4 regions of the Streptomyces sp. NPDC002851 genome follow, and region 2 is predicted to be linked to each of the others. Evidence: riboswitches for the same ligand, from Rfam matches in the RefSeq annotation. Region 2 holds a riboswitch; each other region holds the start of a gene.

Evidence for each region. A riboswitch is a leader RNA that binds a small molecule or an ion and turns the genes downstream of it on or off. The one in region 2 is predicted to bind cyclic di-AMP.
Region 1: it holds a riboswitch for cyclic di-AMP, as region 2 does, so the genes downstream of both, ACWD10_RS09070 (M23 family metallopeptidase) here and ACWD10_RS00710 (NlpC/P60 family protein) in region 2, are expected to answer to the same signal.
Region 3: it holds a riboswitch for cyclic di-AMP, as region 2 does, so the genes downstream of both, ACWD10_RS03505 (transglycosylase family protein) here and ACWD10_RS00710 (NlpC/P60 family protein) in region 2, are expected to answer to the same signal.
Region 4: it holds a riboswitch for cyclic di-AMP, as region 2 does, so the genes downstream of both, ACWD10_RS36615 (M23 family metallopeptidase) here and ACWD10_RS00710 (NlpC/P60 family protein) in region 2, are expected to answer to the same signal.

What each region holds. Positions count from the first base shown of each region.
Region 1 covers NZ_JBSFUT010000006.1:135,695-139,288, forward strand. The annotation lists gene ACWD10_RS09060 (M16 family metallopeptidase) at 1-155, shown strand, start outside; gene ACWD10_RS09065 (M16 family metallopeptidase) at 170-1,552, shown strand; cyclic di-AMP (ydaO/yuaA leader) riboswitch at 1,801-1,961, shown strand; gene ACWD10_RS09070 (M23 family metallopeptidase) at 1,976-2,773, shown strand; gene ACWD10_RS09075 (GntR family transcriptional regulator) at 3,023-3,594, shown strand, end outside.
Region 2 covers NZ_JBSFUT010000001.1:140,582-144,175, forward strand. The annotation lists gene ACWD10_RS00705 (hypothetical protein) at 207-560, shown strand; gene ACWD10_RS00710 (NlpC/P60 family protein) at 681-1,841, opposite strand; cyclic di-AMP (ydaO/yuaA leader) riboswitch at 1,848-2,048, opposite strand; gene pcrA (DNA helicase PcrA) at 2,312-3,594, shown strand, end outside.
Region 3 covers NZ_JBSFUT010000002.1:357,003-360,596, reverse strand. The annotation lists gene eno (phosphopyruvate hydratase) at 1-357, opposite strand, end outside; gene ACWD10_RS03505 (transglycosylase family protein) at 756-1,469, opposite strand; cyclic di-AMP (ydaO/yuaA leader) riboswitch at 1,474-1,650, opposite strand; gene ACWD10_RS03500 (transglycosylase family protein) at 1,879-2,787, opposite strand; gene ACWD10_RS03495 (cytochrome P450 family protein) at 2,938-3,594, opposite strand, start outside.
Region 4 covers NZ_JBSFUT010000061.1:17,801-21,394, reverse strand. The annotation lists gene ACWD10_RS36620 (tyrosine-protein phosphatase) at 217-1,011, opposite strand; cyclic di-AMP (ydaO/yuaA leader) riboswitch at 1,513-1,681, shown strand; gene ACWD10_RS36615 (M23 family metallopeptidase) at 1,686-2,600, shown strand; gene ACWD10_RS36610 (SGNH/GDSL hydrolase family protein) at 2,791-3,594, shown strand, end outside.

The DNA.
Region 1 (3,594 bases), on a different contig from region 2:
TCACCGCCGAAGAAGTGCAGGAGGTCGCCAAGGCCTGCCTGCGGCCCGACAACCGTGCGGTGCTGGTGTACGAGCCCGTGACCACCGATGACGCTGCCGACGCAGTCGACGCCGCCGCCGCGAACGACGTACAGGAAGAGGAGACGGCGAAGTGACCGAGCTCGCCACCATGGAGTTCCACCCGCAGCCCCAGGCGGGCCAGGCCAAGCCGTGGGCCTTCCCGGCCCCGGACCGCGGCGCGCTGCCCAACGGCCTGACGGTGCTGCGCTGCCACCGCCCCGGCCAGCAGGTCGTCGCCGTCGAGATCGTCCTGGCCGCCCCGCTCGAGGCCGAGCCCGAGGGCCTGGACGGCGTCGCCACCATCATGGCCCGGGCGTTCTCCGAGGGCACCGACAAGCACTCCGCCGAGGAGTTCGCCGCCGAACTCGAGCGCTGCGGCGCCACGTTGGACGCGCACGCCGACCACCCCGGCGTCCGCGTCTCGCTCGAAGTTCCGGTCTCCCGGCTGCAGAAGGCGCTCGGGCTGCTCGCCGACGCGCTGCGTGCCCCCGCGTTCGCGGAGAGCGAGATCGAGCGTCTGGTCCGCAACCGGCTCGACGAGATTCCGCACGAGCTGGCCAACCCCGGGCGGCGCGCGGCCAAGGAGCTCTCCAAGGAGCTGTTCCCGGCGAGTTCGCGGATGTCGCGGCCGCGCCAGGGCACCGAGGAGACCGTCGCGGCCATCGACGCGGCCGCCGTGCGGGCGTTCTACGAGGCCCACGTACGGCCCGCCACGGCCACCGCCGTCGTCGTCGGCGACCTCTCCGGCACCGACCTGGACGCGGTGCTCGCGGACACCCTCGGTGCCTGGTCGGGCGACACCGTGCCGCCCCGGCCGGTCCCGCCGGTGACCGCCGACGACACCGGCCGCGTCGTCATCGTCGACCGCCCCGGCGCCGTCCAGACCCAGCTGCTCATCGGCCGCATCGGTCCCGACCGGCACGACCGCGTGTGGCCCGCCCAGGTGCTCGGCACGTACTGCCTCGGCGGCACCCTGACGTCCCGTCTGGACCGCGTGCTCCGCGAGGAAAAGGGCTACACCTACGGTGTGCGCGCGTTCGCCCAGGTGCTGCGCTCCGCGGCACCCTCTTCCCCCGGAGGGGCATCCGGCGCCGCCATGCTCGCCATCAGTGGCTCGGTGGACACCCCGCACACCGGCCCGGCCCTGGACGACCTGTGGCAGGTGCTCCGTACCCTCGCGGCCGAGGGCCTCACGGACGACGAGCGCGAGACGGCCGAGCACAACCTGGTGGGCGTGGCCCCGCTGCGGTACGAGACCGCGGCCGCCGTCGCCGGGACGCTCGCCGACCAGGTCGAGCAGCAGCTGCCCGACGACTTCCAGGGCCAGCTCTACCGGCGCCTCGCCGAGACGGGCACCGTGGAGGCCACCGCGGCCGTCGTGAGCGCCTTCCCGGTCGACCGGCTCGTCACCGTCCTGGTCGGGGACGCCGCGGAGATCGCCGAGCCGGTGAAGGAACTCGGCATCGGTGAAGTGACCGTGGTTACCGGCTAGTCGGGCCCGCTCGGGCGTACGACGCGAGCCCGGATCGACCGACGACAGGACCCCGGTGGTGTCACGCCACCGGGGTCCAGTCGTCCCTGTATGTCGGTTTTCATCGCCTTCGCCCCTAATCCTCAAGCGGGTTGAGGGTCCGACCTGTGGTGTGCGCTACAAAAGCCCGTCTCCGTTTGTCGATTGAAAGATGTCCCGTTTAGCGTCGGTCCGGCTGTTCGTAAGGAATGCGTCGCGCCCGCGGCCCAGGACAGCCATCGCCGAGTCCCCGTACGGCGCGAGCCAGGGGAGCCGGGGACCCACACGCAGTCCCTGGGGTGAATCGGAGACCCCGCCCGACGGGGTGTCCGTAGGAGACCTTCCTGCTCCGAACCCGTCAGCTAACCCGGTAGGCGAGAAGGAAGGAAAGGACACCTCAACTTCATGGCCTTCGCCCGTGCCACCGGGAAGCACCGCCGTCCGAGCAGGCTGACCCGAAGGAGCGCGAACCTCGCCGGCGTCGCCGCCCTCACCACCACTGGCGTCATCGGCACTCTCGCCTCACCCGCGCTCGCCGCGGACACCAGGGCAGAGGGCAGCGGCCTCAACCAGGCCCTCACCATCGAGGACTCCATAGCCGACCACATCGGCGCCCAGGCCAGCGCGCAGCAGCAGGCCGCCGAGCGGGCCGCCGCCGCGAAGAAGGCCGAGGAGGAGGCCGCCGAGGAAGCCGAGCGCAGGGCCGCCGAGGCCGAGCGCAAGGCCGAGGCCGAGGCGAAGAAGGCCCGCGAGGCCAAGGAGCGCGCCGCCCGCGAGGCCGAGCGCAAGCGCCTCAACTCCTACGTCTCGCCGATACCCGGCAGCGCCATCTCCACCGGCTACAAGACCGGCGGCGCCGTCTGGTCCTCCGGCAGCCACTCCGGCATCGACTTCCATGCCGACTCCGGCACCCAGGTCGGCGCGGTCGGCTCCGGCACCGTCGTCGAGGCGGGCTGGGGCGGCTCCTACGGCAACAACGTCGTGATCAAGATGAACGACGGCACGTACACGCAGTACGGCCACCTCTCATCCATCAGCGTCACGGTGGGACAGCAGGTCACTCCGGGCCAGCAGATCGGGCTCTCCGGCGCCACCGGCAACGTGACCGGGCCGCACCTGCACTTCGAGGCCCGTACGTCCCCGGACTACGGCTCGGACATCGACCCCGTCGCGTACCTCCGCGGACACGGCGTGAACGTCTGACACCCCCGCTGACACCCCCGTACCACTCCGAAGGCCCCGGCACCCGCCGGGGCCTTCGGCGTATGCGCTCCGGTCGGCCCGTATGTGCACCGGTCAATTCCGGCCAAAAGATTTCCATGGATTCCGGTCGGCCATCGGAAAACCCCGTGTGCTGCAATAGAGTCACTGCACGAGCGCTGCGCGAGTGAGCGTCAATCGGCCGCGTTTCACGGGGATGCGGTGCATATTTCAAGAGGTGGAGGTCCGGCCATGCGCATTCCGGCGCACTCGGTATGCACGGCAATCCGGGACGACATCGTTTCCGGTGTCCATGAGCGCGGCAGCCGGCTCACCGAGGAGGTCCTCGCCCGCCGCTACGGCGTCTCCCGCGTCCCCGTACGCGAGGCGCTGCGCACCCTGGAGGCCGAGGGCTTCGTGATCACCCGCAGGCACGCGGGCGCGTGTGTGGCCGAGCCCACCGCGCAGGAGGCCGCCGACCTCCTGGAGATCCGGCTCCTGGTCGAACCCCTGGGCGCGGCGCGCGCCGCCCAGCGCCGCAGCGAGGCCCACCTCAAGGTCCTGCGCGGCCTGGTCCGCCTCGGCCAGGAGCGGGCCCGCCGCGGCCACGGTGAGGACCTGCGCTCCCTGGGCGGCTGGTTCCACGAGACGCTCGCCCAGGCCACCGGCAGCCCGGGCCTCACCGCGCTGCTCACCCAGCTCCGCCACAAGATCAGTTGGATGTACGCGGTCGAGCTGCCGTCCCGCCCCACGGAGGACTGGGCCGAGCACGGCGCGATCGTGGACGCCGTGGCGCGCGGCGACGCCGAGCGCGCCCGGGCGCT
Region 2 (3,594 bases):
TCACCTGGTGAGGGACGCTAAACCTCTGTGTCACGGTCCGGTGACGGAATGTGCGCAACTGGCGGGAGGGGTTTGGACGGTGACCGCATGTGACCGAATGGAGGGGCAGTGGCGCCGTAGATACGTACGCCTGTGACCGATGTGGCGGTTGTGGCCTACCTGGTTACGGAGCGGTGGTACGGCCGACCCGGCTAGGCTCCGGGCTCATGGACGTACTCATCAACGTGTTCGTCGCGCTGCACATCATCGGCATCGCCTCGCTTCTGGGCGGCTTTCTCACCCAGATGAAGGCCATGGGCGAGGGGGCCGCGCGGTTCAATCCGGCGATGCTGCACGGCGCGCTGACGATGCTGGTCACCGGCGTGGCTCTGGTCGGCCTGAACCAGGCGGACGGGGAGTCCGTCAACAACATCAAGATCGGCGTCAAGCTCGCCGTGTTGATCGTGATCCTCGCCCTCGTCTATGTGAAGCGGGACGAAGAGCGGGTGGACAAGGGCGTGTTCGCCGCCGTGGGTGCGCTGACCACCGCGAACATCTTCATCGCGACGCTCTGGACCTGAGGGCCCGACCCTCTGGCTGACCTGAGGGTCGGCCGGGCGTATGACAGAGGCCCCAGCCGATCACGACAAAAGGCCCCAGCCGATCACGGCCGGGGCCTCAGTCATGTGCGCGACCGCGGGCTACGCCGGGCGTACCACGCTGTGGATCGGCATGTAGTAGATGGACTCGGTCCGCACGTTCGTCCCGGGCTTCGGGGCGTGGATCATCTTGCCGCCGCCGATGTAGATGCCGACGTGGCTGATGTCGTCGTAGAAGAAGACCAGGTCACCCGGCTTGGCGTCGGCGGTCTTCACCTTGGTGCCCACCTCGACCTGGTCCCAGGTGGTGCGCGGCAGCGAGATCCCGGCGGACGCCCAGGCGTCCTGGGTCAGGCCGGAGCAGTCGTACGAGTCGGGGCCGGTGGCGCCCCAGACGTACGGCTTGCCGATCTGGCCCTCCGCGAAGTTGATCACCTTGTTGGCCATGGCGGCGTACGAGGACGTGCCGCCGGTCGAGCCGTCGGACCCGGAGTTCTGGTCCTCCTGCTCCTGCCGCGCCTTCTCCTCGGCCTCGCGTCGGCGCTCCTCCTCGGCGGCCTGCTTGCGGGCCAGCTCCTCGGCCTTCCGCTTGGCCTCCGCCTTCTTCTTGCGCTCGATCGCCGCGAGCCGCGCCTTCTCCTCGGCGGTCAGCTTCGAGAGCAGCTCGCGCGCCTCGGTGAGTTTGGCCTGTACGTCCCGTTTGGTCCGGCGCAGCGACGATTGTGACTCGGTGAGCGACTCCAGGCTCTTGCTCGCCTCGCCGCGCTTTTCGGTGGCCTTGGCCTGCTGGGCCCTGAAGTCGTCGACGGCCCTCTTCTGCTGGCTGCCGAGCCGGCTCATCAGCTGGCGCTGGTCGAAGAGTTCCTGCGGGTCGTCCGCGAGCAGCAGGTTGGCGGTCTCCGACGTGCTGCCGTTGCGGTACTGGGCGGCGGCGATCGAACCGAGCGCGCGCCGCGCCTCGTTGAGCTTCTCGGTGCGCTCGGCCACCTCGTCGAGCAGCTTGTCGACGCGGCCGCGCTGCTTCTCCGTACGTTCCTTGGCCGCGTTGTACTTCTGGGTGGCGACGCCGGCCTGGCGGTAGAGGTCGTCGACCTTCTTCTGGACCTCTTCGAGGGACGGCTTCGGCTTTCCGGGAGCCTTGGGGGCGGCGTTTGCGCTCTGCGACAGGAGGGCCACGGAGGTCAGGGCGGCCGTGGTCATGCCGACGGCCTGCGACGTTCGTATGAGACCGGACCTGCTGCGCGGCTTGCGGTGCGACGCCAAGGGAGGCGCTCCTTCCGTAGACCGCCTACCGGGTTAGCTGTCGGGTTCGGGCGGGTGGTTCGGAAGGCTGCCCTACGGTTCCGTACCAACTGCTGCGCAGTTACCAACTACTTACGTAGTTGGGTACGGGACCGATTCACCCCGGTGTGGAAGTGGGTCCCCGGCTCCGGTTTGTCTGTCACGCCCCGGACTCGGCGGAGGCCACCCGGACCGGCGTGGTTCGCCGGAGGTGGGGACGGGCAGCCCGTGGAGCACGATAAGCAACTCGTGTGGTTGCTGTGAAGGTTGGTGTTCGATATGCCCGATACATTTCCGTGACTTTGGCGTGACCTTGGCGGAGCGGTGGCCGAACGACGGCCGGACAGTGGCCCTGTGTGCCTGCCCGAACACGGCGCGCAGGTCCGGTGACCGAGCCGCTCTTCGCGAACCCGGGGTCGGCTGTCAGTGGGGCCGCCTAGACTCGGTAGGCGATGAGCAGCCTCTTTGACGACAGCTTCCTGGCGGACCTCAAGCCCTCGGACGACGGGCCCCCGCCGCCCCCCGAGGAGCACGCTCCGGAGGAGATTCCGGACGACCTCTTCGAGGGCCGGTTCGACGGGCCCGCGGCCGGTGCGGCCCGGGACGCCTACTACCGCGACGGCGCCGCCCGCCCCGCGGTGGACCCGGCTGCCCTGCTCGACGGCCTGAACGACAACCAGCGCGCCGCCGTCGTGCACTCCGGCTCCCCGCTGCTCATCGTGGCCGGTGCCGGTTCCGGCAAGACCCGGGTGCTCACCCACCGCATCGCGCACCTCCTCGCGGAGCGCAAGGTGCATCCCGGGCAAATCCTCGCGATCACCTTCACCAACAAGGCCGCGGGCGAGATGAAGGAGCGCGTCGCGGACCTGGTCGGGCCGCGGGCGAACGCGATGTGGGTGATGACCTTCCACAGCGCGTGCGTGCGCATCCTGCGCCGCGAGTCCAAGAAGCTCGGCTTCACCTCATCGTTCTCGATCTACGACGCCGCCGACTCCAAGCGCCTGATGGCCCTGGTCTGCCGTGACCTCGATCTGGACCCCAAGCGCTTCCCGCCCAAGTCCTTCAGTGCCAAGGTCTCGAACCTCAAGAACGAGCTGATCGACGAGGAGACCTTCGCCGACCAGGCCGCCGACGGCTTTGAGAAGACCCTCGCCCAGGCGTACGCGATGTACCAGCAGCGCCTGCGCGAGGCCAACGCCCTCGACTTCGACGACCTGATCATGACGACGGTCCACCTCCTCCAGGCGTTCCCGGACGTCGCCGAGCACTACCGGCGCCGCTTCCGGCACGTGATGGTGGACGAGTACCAGGACACCAACCACGCCCAGTACGCCCTGGTGCGCGAGCTCGTCGGCACCGGCGAGCCCCCGGCCGACGGCGGCCCGGCCATCGAGCCCGCCGAGCTGTGCGTCGTGGGCGACGCCGACCAGTCCATCTACGCGTTCCGCGGCGCCACCATTCGGAACATCCTCCAGTTCGAGGAGGACTACCCGGACGCCACCACGATCCTCCTGGAGCAGAACTACCGCTCCACACAGACCATCCTGAGCGCCGCCAACGCGGTCATCGAGCGGAACGAGAGCCGCCGCCCCAAGAACCTCTGGACCAACGCCGGGGACGGCTCGACCATCACCGGCTATGTCGCCGACACCGAGCACGACGAGGCGCAGTTCGTCGCCGACGAGATCGACCGGCTCACCGACGCGGGCGACGCCAAGGCGGGCGACGTCGCGGT
Region 3 (3,594 bases), on a different contig from region 2:
GGCCACGGCGAGGGAGACGCCCAGGATGGCGTTGGCGCCCAGGGAGCCCTTGTTGTCGGTGGCGTCCAGGTCGAACATGGCCTGGTCGATCAGGCGCTGCTCGGTGGCGTCGTACCCGACGAGCTCCGGGCCGATCTGCTCGATGACGGCGAGGACGGCCTTCTCCACGCCCTTGCCCTGGTAACGGTTGGGGTCACCGTCACGGAGTTCGATGGCCTCGAAGGCGCCGGTGGAGGCGCCGGACGGAACGGCAGCACGACCCGTGCTGCCGTCGTCGAGGCCGACCTCGACCTCGACCGTGGGGTTGCCTCGGGAGTCCAGGATTTCCCGGGCTACGACGACGTCGATGGACGGCACGAGCATCTCCTTCTGGAATGTGACGCATAGCTGTGCTTGCACGAGGGCCGCGCCATTGCGACCGACCTTGCTTTGCCTTGCGTCTCACGAGCCTAACCGCCCGCGGGCCTTCAGCCAGCCGACCGCCCGTCCGCTGGGACGAAAAGAGGCCGGAAGGCCGCCTTACCGGGGCAAAGCGCCCCGATTTCTACCGGACGGTAATCGGCACGGCAGTCGGAACGGCAGTCAGCACCGCAGTCGGCACCGCAGTCGGAACGGTCATCGCGGAGCGGACGGTTCCGGCTCGCGGGACGTACGGCATGACCCCGCCCCGGCGCGTACGGGGGAACGCGCGCCGGGGCGGGGAGCGTGGGGGGATGGTGCGGGCTCGGCGCCCGCGGGCCGTGCTGCCGCGGGCGTTACTTCAGGTGCAGCTGCTGGCCCGGGTAGATGAGGTCGGCGTCGTCGATGACGTCCTTGTTCAGCTCGAAGAGCTTCTTCCAGCCACCCTTGACGTCGTGCTTCTCGGCGATCTTGGAGAGGGTGTCTCCGGACTTCACCTTGTACTCGCCGTCGCCCTTCTTGACCTTCTTGCCGGTCGGGGTCTCGACGGTCTTCTTCGCGGGCTCCGGGCGCTCCTGCGCGCGGGACGCGGGCTGCTCGGCCTTGCGCTCCGGCTGCGGGGCGGCCTGCTCGGCCGGGGCGCTCTGCTCGGCGGGGGCGCTCTGCTGCGAACCGCCGCCGTCGTACGCGGCGTTGGAGAGGCCCGTGCCGCAGTTCGGCCAGGCGCCCTTGCCCTGACCGGCCAGGACCTTCTCGGCGATCTGGATCTGCTGGTCCTTCGAGGCCTGGTCGGCGGTGGCCGCGAACTCCGTGCCGCCGTACCCGGACCAGGTGGAGGCCGAGAACTGGAGGCCGCCGTAGTAGCCGTTGCCGGTGTTGATCGACCAGTTGCCGCCGGACTCGCACTGCGCCACGGCGTCCCACTCGGAGGTGGTGGCGGCGGAGGCGGAACCCGCGGTCACGAGCGGCGCGGCGACCGCGGCACCGGCGACACCGGCGACGGCTATCGCGCGGGTGGCCTTGTCGGCCTTGGTCATACGACGGTGCTTGCCCTTGCCGGAAAACAGCATGGAGTTATCCCCTCACCGACGCCTGCGAGGTGAGCTGTCGGGTTCGGGCCAAGTGAGTTGCCCGGTCACGTTCCTTGAGCGCGACTACACCCCAAGCCGTCCCCGCGGCCGCTGATTGCTCAACGGCCGGGCCCGGCACAAACCTTGGGTCCCCCGCTCCTGCCTACGGCGCTTTACGCGACGACTGTTCCCAGTGGCCGCCGGCAGGATTCGGCGTGACGGCCATCGGGGCCCGCCAGTGGCGAGCGGTCACGACCGTAAACATGCGATCCCTTGAAATACCAAGCCGATCACGATCGATGAGACTCATCTCTCACGAGTCGCCCAGGAGTGATCAAGGTCTTTTATAACGGACATTCAGCCCGAAGCGGAGGGTTCGCCCGGCCTTCGGCAAGAGCGGCAACTGCCGCTACTTTCCGCCCAGATCGAGGACCTGACCGGGCACGATGAGGTCCGGGTCGTCGCCGACGACCTCTTCGTTCGCGCCGTACAGCGCGGCCCAACCCCCGTCCACGTCCCGGCTCTCGGCGATGGACCAGAGGCTGTCCCCGGCGCGCACCGTGTAGTTGCCGCCGTCGCGCCCGGAACCACCGCGGTCGGCGTGCCGCCCGGAGCCGCCGTCGCGGTCACTGTCGGGGGTCTCGGGGGCGGGATCGCCACGGTGGCGGCCGGAGCCTTCGGAGGGCTCGGACGGCTCGGTCGACCCAGACGGCTCGGTCGGCTCGGAGGGCGAAGGCTCGGGGCTCGCTTCGGAGTTGTCGCCTTCGCCACCGTTGTCAGTATTGTCGGGATTCTCCGCATCGTCCTGCTTCGGCGTGGCATCGCCCGACGGTGTCGCCGTCGCATCGTCCGACGGCGTGGCCGACGGGTCGTCAGGAGTCCCGGCCGGATCCGTCGGCTCGGTCGGCTCCGACGGCAGCAGCGTCTCGATCGGGTTCGGCTCGCCCTCGTCGATCCCCGAGACCGGGGCGCAGGTGGGCCAGGCGTCCGGCCCCAGCTCGTCGAGGATCTTCTCGGCCACGGCTATCTGCTGGCTCCGGCTGGCCAGGTCGGGGCGCGGCGCGTAGTCGAGGCCGCCGTGCTGCTCCCAGGTCGCCTGGGTCAACTGGAGGCCGCCGTAGTAGCCGTTGTCCATGTTGGCGCTCCACACGCCGCCGCTCTCGCACTCGGCGAGCCGGTCCCAGACGGCACCCTCGACGGCGTGCGCGCTCGTGGCGCCGAGCAGCGGGATGGCGAGGGCCGAACCTGTCACCCCGGCCGCGACGACGAGGGCCGGGGCCTGACGGGGGCGACGATGGCGGCCATTCCCGGAGAGCATGCGGTTGCCTTTCGCGTGACTGCTGGTGCGGGTCGAGCGGAAGTGAACCTAGCCACAGTCGAACGCCAGTCACAACCCGATACAGCGGAGATCACGTGAAAGTCACAGTACTGATGGCCCGTCAGGAACGGGGCGTAGCGGAACCCGGCATTACTGGGGCGTGAACTCCACGGGCAGCGTGCGCAGTCCGCGCATGATGAGCCCGCCGCGCCACCGCAAATCGCCCGGATCGACCCCGAGCCGCAGGTCAGGAAGGCGCCGCAACAGAGTCGCGAGCGCCGTCCGGCCCTCCAGGCGGGCGAGCGGCGCACCCAGGCAGTAGTGGATGCCGTGGCCGTAGCCGAGGTGGGGATTGTCACGTCGGGACAGGTCGAGCGTGTCCGGCCCGTCGAAGCGGTCCGGGTCCCGGTCGGCGGCCGCGAGCACCACGAGCACCGGGTCGCCGGGCGCGATGTCCTGCCCGCCGATACGGAGCGCCTCGGTGGCGAACCGCCAGGTGGCCAACTCCACCGGCCCGTCGTACCGGAGCAGTTCCTCCACACCGGTCTCCAGAAGCCCGGTCTCCCCTTCGGCGAGCGACCGCTGAAGCCGCGCGCGCTCGTCCGGGTGACGCAGGAGCTGGTAGGTCCCGTTCCCGATCAGATTGACCGTCGTCTCGAAACCGGCGAAGAGAAGAATGAACGCCATCGCGGCGGCTTCGTTCTCGGTGAGGTGCTCGCCATGGTCGCTGGCCTTGATCAGGCCGGAGATCAAGTCGGCCGGGTCTTCATCGGGGTCGGTGCGCTTGCGGTGGATGAGTTCCGCGAG
Region 4 (3,594 bases), on a different contig from region 2:
CCCGGCCGGGGCATGCAGGCCCTGCGGGTCAAGGGGCGGCTGTGGCTGCGCCTCGGGGACGCGGAACACGTGCCCCGCCCGCAGTCCACCGCACCACCCTCAACCGAGGCGCTTCGCGCCACCCCCTGGTCCAGCGCGACAAGGGAGCGGGGTCTGGGGGGCGCAGCCCCCAGGAGCGGTCAGCCGGCCGACGGTGCGGATACGTGATCCGGAAGATCAGTCGAGCAGGTTCGCGCGGAGCCGCTCGCGTAGCTCGGGCGTGAGGCCGAGGCCCTCGGCGAGATACCGCTCGACGCTGCCCCAGTTCTCCTCGATCGCGCCGAAGCCCGCCCTCAGGTACTCGGCGCGGGCGTCGAACATCGGCCGGAGCAGCTCCGCGGCCTCCTCGGGCATGGCCTCATTGGGGTTGCCGCGGTGCATCTTGTAGCGGCGGTGGGCCGCGTTGGACTCCAGGTAGTCGGCCTCGATGGCGTCGCGCTCCACGCCGACCGCGAGCAGGGTCACGGCGATCGACAGACCGGCCCGGTCCTTACCGGCCGCGCAGTGCATCAGGGCCGGGACGCTGTCCTCGGCGAGCGCGCGCAGGACCTGGCTGTGCTCGGTGGTGCGGTGGGTGATGATCGCGCGGTACGAGGCGGTCATCCGTCCGGCCGCCTTGCCGTCGGCGAGCGCAACGCGCAACTCGGACATATTGCCGTCGCGGACCATCTTCCAGAACTCGGCGCCGTCGGCCGGGTCGGAGAGCGGCAGGTTCACATTGCGTACGCCGGGGAGTTCGACGTCCGGCCCTTCGAGCTTCTGGTCGGCGGAGTTACGGAAGTCGAAGATGGTGTGCAGGCCGAGCGAGGTGAGGAACGCCGCGTCCTCGGCGGTGGCGTGTGCCAGATGGCCGCTGCGGAAGAGCCGACCCACCCGTACCCGACGGCCGTCCACGGTCGGCAGTCCGCCCACGTCACGGAAGTTGCGCACCCCGGTCAGCTCGGGCTCTGTCGACGGGACCTGCTGCGTCACGGGGGCTCCTCCCGGTCGTTCGCCGACGGCGTTCGTCGGCTGGGGTGCGCGGTCGCGCCCGCGAAGGGCGCGCGCCCTTGACCATACGACATGGATTCCTACGGTAATCCACGGCTGTGCGGCGTGAGATGGGCCGCCGGATGCCCGCACGGCCATCCGGGCTTACGCCCGCTTGTGTCGCACTGTGAGCTGTATGCCCGATTCGAATGCTTCGTCTCGTCTATGCGGATTAGCAGTATTAGCGCCAACTGGCCCTGGAATAAGGGGCTGTGGCCCTGTCGCGTGAGCAGGGTCATAAAGGTGACGGTGCGTGGCGATCTTCGCGGGCGGAATTCCCCGGGTATGGCGTTGGTAAAGCGCATTTCTCCACGGAGTGTGACCGCAATTCCGGGAAAGGATCACCGGCGTTCTGCGGCGGGGGAATTGATTGCTTGTGGCCGCGCTCATTGCTCGATTACGGTCGCCGACGTCCGGGCGGACGCCCAATCCTGCCGCCGTCCGGATTTCCCCACACCCACCCGTGCACGGCAGGAGCGGGGGACCCATCGGTAAGACGCCGTTTCCGGTCCGCCCGGAGCGGCTTGGGGTGAAGTCGCGTGGTTCCGACTACGCGGCCGGGCAACTCCAGCCCGAACCCGACAGCTCACCTCGCAGGCGCCGGAGAGGAATTCGTCATGCCCGCGAAGGGTAAGCACCGCCGTCCCAAGTCCCTGCGGATAGGCCGCGGTTTCGCCGCCGCGGGTACGGGTGGCGCAGCGCTCGCGCTGCCGCTGTTCGGCGCCACCGCGCACGCCGCCGCCCCGGCCGCGGCCCCCGCCGCGCCGTCCGCCGTCCAGTCCGCCCCCGCCGCCGCGCAGAAGGCCCCCGCCAAGTACACCGTGGTGGCCGGGGACTACCTTGCCAAGATCGCCGACGAGAAGAACGTCGAAGGCGGTTGGAAGCAGCTCTACAAGGAGAACCGCAAGGTCGTCGGCGACGACCCGGCGCTGATTCATCCCGGCATGAAGCTGACGCTCGACGCGCCCGCGAAGGCCGACGCCAGGCCCGAGAGCAAGCCCAAGCCCGAGAGCAAGCCCAAGCCCGAGAGCAAGCCCAAGGCCAAGACCTCCGCCGAGGCCGAGCCCGAGGCCGACGCCAAGTCCGGTGCCAACGAGGCCTCTCCGGCCGCCGCCGCGCCCGCCGCCGGTGGCTTCTCCGCCCCCGTCGAGGGCCCGATCTCCACCGCGTACCGCACCGCGGGCGCCATGTGGTCCAGCGGCTACCACACCGGTACGGACTTCGTCGTCCCGACCGGCACGCCCATCAAGTCCATCGGCGACGGCACCGTCGTCTCCGCCGGGTGGAGCGGCTCGTACGGCAACGAGGTCGTCGTCCAGCACGCCGACGGGCACTACTCGCAGTACGCCCACATGACGTCCCTGGACGTCTCCAGCGGACAGACCGTCAGCGGCGGCCAGCAGATCGGTCTCTCCGGTTCCACCGGCAACTCCACCGGTCCGCACCTGCACTTCGAGGTCCGCACCGGCCCGGGCTACGGCTCCGACGTCGACCCGGTGGCCTACCTGCGGTCGCACGGCGTCGCGCTCTGACGCTCCTTCGGCGGGCGGACGCGCTCTTTCTGCGGGCGGACGGAACCGGAACTCCGGTGCCGTCCGCCCGTTTTGCGCTATTCCCGCTTGGGGGAGTCTTTACCGGTGGCCTATCTCACCCGTAGTCAACCCCCTGGGACCGCTTATTACGGTGGCGTAGGTCACGTACGAAGGTGAAGGATGTCCCGACGTGGCAGACGATTCGACTCCTTTCATCCGCAGTGACTCCACCGGGCCGGGCCAGTTCGTGTCGTACGCGGCGATCGGCGACAGCTTCACCGAGGGGGTCGGCGACCCCGGCCCCGACGGTGCCTTCGTCGGCTGGGCGGACCGCCTCGCCGTACTGCTCGCCGACCGGCACCCCGAGCACACCTTCCAGTACGCCAACCTCGCCGTGCGCGGCAAGCTGCTCGACCAGATCGTGGCCGACCAGGTCCCGCAGGCCCGGCGGCTCGCCCCCGACCTGGTGAGCCTCTGCGCCGGCGGTAACGACATCATCCGGCCCGGCTCCGACCCCGACGACGTCGCGGAGCGGTTCGAGCGGGCCGTCGCCGACCTCGCGGAGGCGGCCGGGACCGTCCTGATCGCCACCGGCTTCGACACCCGCGGCGTGCCCGTGCTCAAGCACCTGCGCGGCAAGATCGCCACGTACAACGTGCATCTGCGGGCCATCGCGGACCGCTACCGGTGCCCGGTGCTCGACCTGTGGTCCCTCAAGTCCGTGCAGGACCGGCGGGCCTGGGACGGCGACCGCCTGCACCTCTCCCCGGAGGGGCACACCCGCGTCGCCCTCCGTGCCGGTCAGGTGCTCGGCCTCGAGGTGCCCGCCGACCCGGACCAGCCGTGGCCGCCGCAGCAGCCGCGGGGCACCCTCGAAGTGCGGCGTGACGACATCCAGTGGGCCCGCGAGTACCTGGTGCCATGGATCGGGCGCAGGCTGCGCGGCGAGTCGTCCGGCGATCACGTCGCGGCGAAGGGCGCCCGGGACCCGTAC